Linked DNA regions of Alkalihalobacterium alkalinitrilicum. Each later gene encodes a partner of the first gene's protein in a complex. Links are inferred from orthologs where the notes say so. Each region holds a gene or a part of one and is shown in the gene's direction. Other genes may lie near its edges.

Evidence for each region. The genes of interacting proteins can lie anywhere in the genome.
Region 2: the proteins of dnaA (region 1) and sirA are in contact, whole or in part, in a crystal structure (PDB 4TPS), measured with the Bacillus subtilis proteins. The link is inferred for Alkalihalobacterium alkalinitrilicum from one-to-one orthologs.

What each region holds. Positions count from the first base shown.
Region 1 is NZ_KV917368.1:3,748,506-3,752,943, reverse strand. Bases 337-3,141 are described here. They hold dnaA (chromosomal replication initiator protein DnaA), read left to right. Parts: upstream 337-965; coding sequence 966-2,318; downstream 2,319-3,141. Other genes in these bases: dnaN (DNA polymerase III subunit beta), read left to right, coding at 2,485-3,141. Outside these bases: rnpA (ribonuclease P protein component), read right to left, coding at 1-40; rpmH (50S ribosomal protein L34), read right to left, coding at 167-304; more of dnaN, read left to right, coding at 3,142-3,627; S4 domain-containing protein YaaA, read left to right, coding at 3,885-4,106; DNA replication/repair protein RecF, read left to right, coding at 4,120-4,438. UniProt on the Bacillus subtilis protein: Plays an essential role in the initiation and regulation of chromosomal replication. ATP-DnaA binds to the origin of replication (oriC) to initiate formation of the DNA replication initiation complex once per cell cycle.
Region 2 is NZ_KV917368.1:52,790-56,433, forward strand. The notes cover bases 817-3,644. They hold sirA (sporulation inhibitor of replication protein SirA), read left to right. Parts: upstream 817-1,924; coding sequence 1,925-2,365; downstream 2,366-3,644. Other genes in these bases: BK574_RS28020 (IS91 family transposase), read left to right, coding at 817-1,457; BK574_RS00250 (YneF family protein), read left to right, coding at 2,485-2,700; BK574_RS00255 (ABC transporter transmembrane domain-containing protein), read left to right, coding at 2,969-3,644. Outside these bases: tkt (transketolase), read left to right, coding at 1-133; more of BK574_RS28020, read left to right, coding at 348-816. UniProt on the Bacillus subtilis protein: Inhibits DNA replication initiation during sporulation, preventing overinitiation and thus enforcing diploidy; probably the main regulator of sporulation replication initiation under Spo0A control.

The sequences.
Region 1 (4,438 bases):
AGAACTCTTCATTTTTCTTAATTCGAAAAGCTTTCTTCATCCGTTACACCCCAACAATCAATAGTAACTATTACTTATTCTAAAAATACTTATTCTACAAAAAAAGAAATAACCCTACTAATTATTATCCTTTTTAGTGAAAAAGACCACTGAAGATTCCAGTGGCCTATGCAGATAATACTTTTCTCCCTTTACGACGACGACGAGCTAAAACTTTACGACCGCTTGGTGTGCTCATGCGTGCACGGAAGCCGTGAACTTTCTTACGCTTTCGGTTATTTGGTTGAAACGTTGGTTTTCCCATCTATAACACCTCCCTGAGGATATACTCAACATAGACATTCTTGTAAATTATAAGGAACTAACCATCCAATTGTCAAGTGTACCTTTATAATTCTACACCTGTTAAATCTTTCAAATGTATTACAAATAATTATATTAACTAGCCATCATTTGAAATTCGTATTCTATTTTCGGCTTGTGGATAACATTTATCGACATTTTTTGACTTCTCCTCAAACCTATGTACAGACTATACACATCATCTTGTGTTGTGGACAATTTTTAAACACAAGCACTAGTATACTGTGGATAAAGTGATAAAAGCGTTGCAACAGCTTGTATTTTTTGCTATTATATATTTGTTTTCACCCGTGGATAATTTTTTAAACTAAAATTTTATTCACAGGGTGTGGATAAAATTGTGGACAGTTATTAAAACCTGTTTATTATCTTGTCCACATGATGTTTATAATTATATATACGACGTTTTTCTACTATATTATACATTTCTCCACATAATATGTGTATTGCATACTTATACAATTACAAAAAAGTGCATTATACAAAGCTTGTACAGTAGAGGAAGGAAACTATCCTATAAAAACTTGGATAATAACCAAGTTTTTATTTAATTATTTCTGGAAACGGAATTCAAATCCCTAGAGAAAAGGAGGGAGCGATCATTGGAGAACATAAACGATTTATGGGACCGAGCTCTAGCTGCTATGGAAGCCAAAGTGAGTAAGCCTAGTTTTGAAACTTGGTTAAAGGCAACGAAAGCTAATAATATTGAAAGTGATACGATCATCATTACAGCACCAAATGAATTTGCAAGAGATTGGCTAGAGAATCGTTATTCTAGTATTATCTCTGAAACGTTAGAAGATATTACAGGATCTAGCTTGAACGTTAAATTTATTATTCCAAAAAATCAGTTAGAGGACGATTTTTTAATTGAACAAGAAGTAAAGAAGTTACCTAAAGAGCCGCTTCCATCTAATGGTGATATCCCTAAAAGTATGTTAAATCCGAAGTATACGTTTGATACGTTCGTAATTGGGTCTGGAAATCGCTTTGCACACGCAGCATCCTTGGCTGTTGCTGAAGCACCAGCAAAAGCTTACAACCCTTTATTTATCTATGGAGGAGTTGGATTAGGGAAAACACACTTAATGCATGCGATCGGTCATTATGTTATTGATCATAATCCAAATGCCAAAGTAGTCTATTTATCTTCTGAAAAATTTACCAATGAGTTTATTAACTCCATACGTGACAATAAAGCTGTTCATTTTCGCAATAAATATCGAAATGTCGATGTCCTATTAATAGATGATATTCAATTTTTAGCAGGAAAAGAACAAACACAAGAAGAGTTTTTCCATACATTCAATGCGTTACATGAAGAAAGTAAACAAATTGTCATTTCGAGCGACCGTCCACCGAAAGAAATTCCGACATTAGAAGACAGGTTGCGCTCACGTTTTGAGTGGGGATTAATTACGGATATTACACCTCCTGATTTAGAAACGAGAATTGCAATTTTAAGAAAAAAAGCAAAAGCTGAAAATTTAGATATTCCAAATGAAGTCATGCTTTATATAGCCAACCAAATCGACACAAATATTCGTGAATTAGAGGGAGCTCTTATCCGGGTTGTCGCGTATTCTTCCCTTATTAATCAAGATATGAATGCCGACTTAGCAGCTGATGCACTTAAAGATATTATTCCTAATTCTAAGCCAAAAGTGCTTACAATTATTGATATTCAAAAAACAGTTGGAGAACACTATAGTGTGAAATTAGATGATTTTAAAGCAAAAAAACGGACGAAATCCGTTGCTTTCCCTCGTCAAATTGCAATGTATTTGTCTCGTGAACTTACAGATTCATCACTACCTAAGATTGGTAGTGAATTTGGTGGGCGTGATCACACAACGGTTATTCATGCTCATGAAAAAATATCTAAATTATTAGCAGTTGATCACGAATTTCAGCAAAAAGTTCAAGAAATCATAGAGCAACTTAGAAATTAGGTTGTGACTTTTGTGAATAACTTATCACAGCCTATACACACATTATCCACATGTGTATAGGCTGTATCTCTCGGTTATTTTCCATTTATCCACATATTAACAGGCCCTATTACTATTACTACTACTTTTTTTAAATAAAAAATATATATATAAAGGTGATCAAATCATGCAATTTGTTATAAATAGAGATCGCTTCGTACATAGTGTCCAACATGTATCTAAAGCTGTATCTTCACGAACAACGATTCCGATATTAACAGGTATTAAAATTGTGGCTACAAAAGAAGGCGTTACGTTAACTGGTAGTGATTCAGATATCTCAATTGAAAGCTTTATACCAAGCGAAGAAAATGAAAAAGTACTTGTTGAAGTTTTAGCTGAAGGAAGTATTGTACTTCAAGCAAAATACTTCACAGAAATCGTAAAGAAATTACCTGAAGACCAAATTGAAATTACGGTACAAGATCAATTTGCCACAACCATTCGGTCAGGGTCTGCTGTTTTTAATTTAAATGGATTAGATCCTGAAGAATATCCACGGTTACCGCAAGTAGAGGAACATCACGTTTTTCGTCTTCCTCAAGACTTATTAAAAAACATTATTCGACAAACAGGGTTTGCGGTGTCCACTCAGGAAACGCGTCCGGTGTTGACAGGTGTAAACTTGACGGTCGAAAGTGGTGAATTGATCTGTACTGCAACAGATAGTCATCGATTAGCGTTAAGGAAAGCAAAAGTTGAAACGAATAATCAGGAATTAAGTTTTGAAAATGTTGTAATCCCAGGGAAAAGTTTAATTGAGTTAAGTAAAGTGTTAGAAGATACAGATGAATTAATTGACGTCGTCGTTACAGAAAGCCAAGTTTTGTTTCGTTTGAAAAATCTACTCTTCTTTTCGCGATTGTTGGATGGAAAGTATCCTGTAACGAAAAATATGATTCCAACACATTCAAAAACTGATTTTAAAATTAAAACCAAACCATTTTTACAAACATTAGAAAGGGCATTATTACTTTCAAGAGAAGGAAAGAATAATGTCATTAATTTAAAGACACTTGAAAATGATCAGATAGAAATTACTTCCATTACACCTGAAATAGGGAAAGTAACGGAAAAGATACAAAGTAGTCAGTTAACTGGTGAGGAGTTAAGGATCTCATTTAATGGGAAAAATGTTATTGATGCGCTGAAAGTTGTTGATTGCGATGAAATTCATATTGTTTTTACTGGCGCAATGAGTCCTTTCGTTATTCGACCAACAGAGCATGACTTAGCGTTACATTTATTTTCTCCAGTCCGTACGTATTAGAGTAAAAAGCTGCAAGCCAATGGCCTGCAGCTTTTTACTAAAAAAATAAAAATATGTATGAGTAGATTGTATTAAGTTCATGCCCAACTATTGGCGTTCTAGCAATAGTTTAGTACAATAGAGATAATGAACTTTAATTATTGATAAAAAAGTAAAGGTAAACGGATGAATAACAGCAATTAGCAGAAAAATTGCTGTTTTACTTTGTACTATAAAAAAAAAATTCAATTTTTACGAAAAGAAAGTGAGCGATCTTAATGCCTAAGGAAATCGTAATTGATTCTGAATTTATAACATTAGGTAAACTACTTAAAGAAATTGGGGTCATTGATACGGGTGGTATGGCGAAGTGGTTTTTATCTGAACACGAAGTCATTGTCAATGATGAATTAGAAAACCGTCGTGGAAAAAAATTATTTAATAATGATCAAATTACAATAACGTCAGTAGGTACTTTTAAAATAGTGGCCAGATCTTGAGGGGGATTTCCCTTTGCACATTAAAGAACTTGTAGTAACGAATTACCGTAATTATTCAAACGTAAATTTAAAGTTTGAAGACCAGGTCAATGTCATCTTAGGTGAAAATGCACAAGGTAAAACAAACTTAATTGAAGCCCTCTACGTGCTTGCAATGGCAAAGTCACATCGGACGGCTCGGGATAAAGAATTGATTCATTGGGATGAGGAGTTTGCCAAAATAGAAGGTAAGCTCGAAAGGCGGAATGGTCCGCTATCATTAGGTGTCATTATTTCATCAAAAGGGAAGAAAGTAAAAATAAATAGTCTTGAACAGCGGAAATTGAGTGAAT
Region 2 (3,644 bases), 3.7 Mb from region 1 along the record:
TGTAGGTGATCATGGCGATGTGATTGCAATCGATCGATTTGGAGCATCTGCACCTGGAGAAAAAATTATGGAAGAGTACGGGTTTACTGTTGAGAATGTAGTAGCTCGTGTAAAAGCAATGCTTCAAAAGTAATTCTTTACTGATCAGAAAGAGATGGACTTAGGGATAATAAGTCTGTCTCTTTTCTATTGTTGTATAGGAAATTATAAAAATCTTAATCTGTGGATAAGTGTGTTGTAAAATAGAATTAAAAAAATCGGGAAGGAAACGGTACAGTGAAGAAGCAAGGTATTGTTAAACAAATTTTGAAGGATCACTTTGATGGATTTTGGAAGCTACACAATAACTGCGTTGTGGATCTAGTGATACGGGATATGCAAAGTACGAGTGTTTAGGGTGTGAAGGGAATCCAGACCCTGTTTTCGTATGTTTTACATGTAAGAGTCGTTTTTGTCACAGGTGTGGGAAGAAATATACAGATGAATGGACCGAAAAACAAGTGGAATGTATATTAGATGTCCCTCATCGTCATATGGTGTTCACTGTACCAAAAGAGCTTCGCCAGGTGTTCTTTAAAAATCGTAAAAAATTAAATGAGTTAGCTAAAGAAGTAGCACAAGTATTTGATTTTTGGTATAAGAAGAAAAATAAGAAAAGACAGTTAGAAGTTGGTGTCATAACTGTTATTCACACATTCGGAAGAGACCTGAAATTTAACCCACATATTCATGCATTGGTTACTGAGGGCGCAATTGATAAGGAGAAGGAATGGGTTCCAATTGATTTCATTCCTTATAATTATTTGAGAAAGTCTTGGCAAAAATTATTGATGGATTTAATGATGAAATGGTTTCCAAATCGAGCCGATGTTAAACAGTTAGTTGATCAGCTATACATACGGTACCCTCATGGCTTTTATGTGAATGCAGTAAAAAAGATGAAGAATGCGAAAGGAGCTGCCAAATATATCGGGAGATATTTAGCTAGACCAGCGATTGCCGAATATCGAATTGAAAAGTATGACTATAACTCTGTCCACTTTTGGTACGAAGATCATCAGACTGGCAAAAAGATCGATAAAAAAGTGTCTGTTTATCGGTTTATTTATGAGCTCATTCAACATATACCACCAAAACATTTTCGAATGGTAGGACGGTTTGGTCTGTACAGCCGTCGAAAAAATACGCAGTCAAAAAAGATTATAAATGTGTGGAACTTTATGCGTACGAAACAGATTGAATTTCTCTTTGAACAAAAGAGAAGAAAGAAAACATACCGTCAACGAATGATGGAAGCTTTTGAAACTGATCCTCTTCAATGTCCGCACTGTAAAGGGAAAATGGATCTAGTAGGAATATGGCATTCGGAGTATGGCTGGGTCTATCATTATATGGACGAAATTGAAATGATCAAACATTGGAGGAGAAGAAGTGATGAGCGAGAAAAAGCAGGATAAACAAAAGCTAGAAGAAGATGACTTATTTAAGGACATTGGAGACTAGCTTGACTTAAGTGAAAAAGAAGAGTTCATAATATTTAAGTGTATTGATTGTGGCTGTATCGATCAGGTTCCTCCGTTTATTATTGGTGAATTTTCCTATGATTTAGTAGAAGGGGAAGAAGTAGAATTAGAGTGTCCAGAATGTAACGGCACATTACGAGTAGCGAGTGAAAGTCCCGTTAGCGATTTTGTTCTTAGAAGGTTCCTTTTTATAAGTCATTTAGAATTCATTAACTTTACCATATCCCCAGTTTCGTAAAATTCCACAATTAAGGCAATTGTTCAGAGATTGGCAGTAAAGAAGTTAAGTTACATTTTTTTATGTCTTATATCGACAAAATTAGAAGGTTTGTTCTCCATTAAAGTGACAATTATTTTTCCGTCCTTATATTATACTTGTCTAAAATGGTGGAGGGATTATAATGAGAAAATATGATATCTACCTAATTAATGGAGACGTTTCCCAACATTACTTTGGACAAGAGTCAAAATTATTTCATTTATTCTTAGATGAAATTAGAGCAGCAGATGAAAATAAGGCGATTATCAAAAAACAAATTAAATATATTTCAAATCCGATTCCAGTGGTTGAATTACAACATCGACTTCTATCCTCTTTTAAACATCGTACGGATTATTTCTTTTTTGACCATACTCATCGATTGCAAATTAGTGAACCTTTTAGTAAGGCACAAATGTTTATTTTTCCTGACTATATTCATTTAGTTAGCGAAGGATCCTATGAGGCGGAGACCATGTTTTTTGAAGTGATGAGAAAATTAAGTCCTTCATTTTTTGCTTTAGATGTTTCAACTTATCGTTATGGGTGGTTAAATCCCATTAAACAAGTAAAACTCGTATAAAGTTTTTAGGTTTAGGTCTTTTATTCATAGGTGGGTTACGTTATAATAAGTAAGATTGTACTAGTCATTCTATAATAAATTGATGAAATGTTTTTCAACATGAAGGAGGAAGCAGTTTTATGTGGATTAATATCCTAGTAGGTACATTGTGCCTAATTGGTGGAATTGCGATTGGCTTTTTTATTGCCCGTAAAACAATGATGAACTATTTGAAAAAAAACCCACCTATTAATGAACAAATGCTACGTGTTATGATGATGCAAATGGGGCAAAATCCATCACAAAAGAAAATTAATCAAATGATGAAGGCGATGCAAAAGCAAACGTCTAAATAAATAATATGAAACGGACAAGCACCTCAAGCCGAGGTGTTTTTTTGTTCTTGCTTTTTTTGGCAATTCCATGTGGACTTTCGCCTGAATGTGCTTTATTTTCAAAATAATATTTACTAGGAAGCCAGATCATTTTTATTGCAAATATGAAAGGAAAGTTATAGCCTAATCCATTTCATTCTGTTAAAATAATTTTGTCGTTTCGGTTTTCGAAACATTCGTACTATTACTAATATTTTTCTTATCTTTAGAGAAAGAAATGAGGGAAATAATGAAGGTCTTTATTGATTTATGGTGGTATTTTAAGAAAGAAAAGGGTCGTTATGGATTAGGAATTCTAACTTTAATGGTTGTATCGTTTTTAACGTTATTACCACCTTATATTGTTGGTATTATTGTCGATCATATTGAACAAAAGACGTTGACTAGAGAAGTCTTGATGCAATGGGGGCTCATCTTACTCCTAATCGGTATAGCTACATATATATTAAGGTATATTTGGAGAATTATGATTTTTGGTGCTTCCATTAGGTTGGCTCGGTTGTTACGTAATCAATTATACGAGCATTTCACAAATATGTCGCGCAAGTTCTATCAAAAGCGTCGGACAGGTGATTTAATGGCGCACTCGACGAATGATATTAAGGCGATTGAACAAACAGCAGGAGCAGGTGTACTCACTTTAGTCGACTCTTTAACTATGGGTGGATTTGTTATTATTACAATGGCTGCTACTATTAGTTGGAAATTAACGCTCATTTGCCTAATTCCAATGCCTTTTATGGCATTATCCACGAGTTATTACGGCTCTTTATTACACAAACGGTTTGCAGGGGCACAAGCAGCATTTTCGGAACTTAATGATAAAGTGCAAGAAAGTATGACGGGCATTCGTGTAACGAAAGCATTCGGCCATGAAGAAGCGGATGTAGAGTCATTTAAGACAA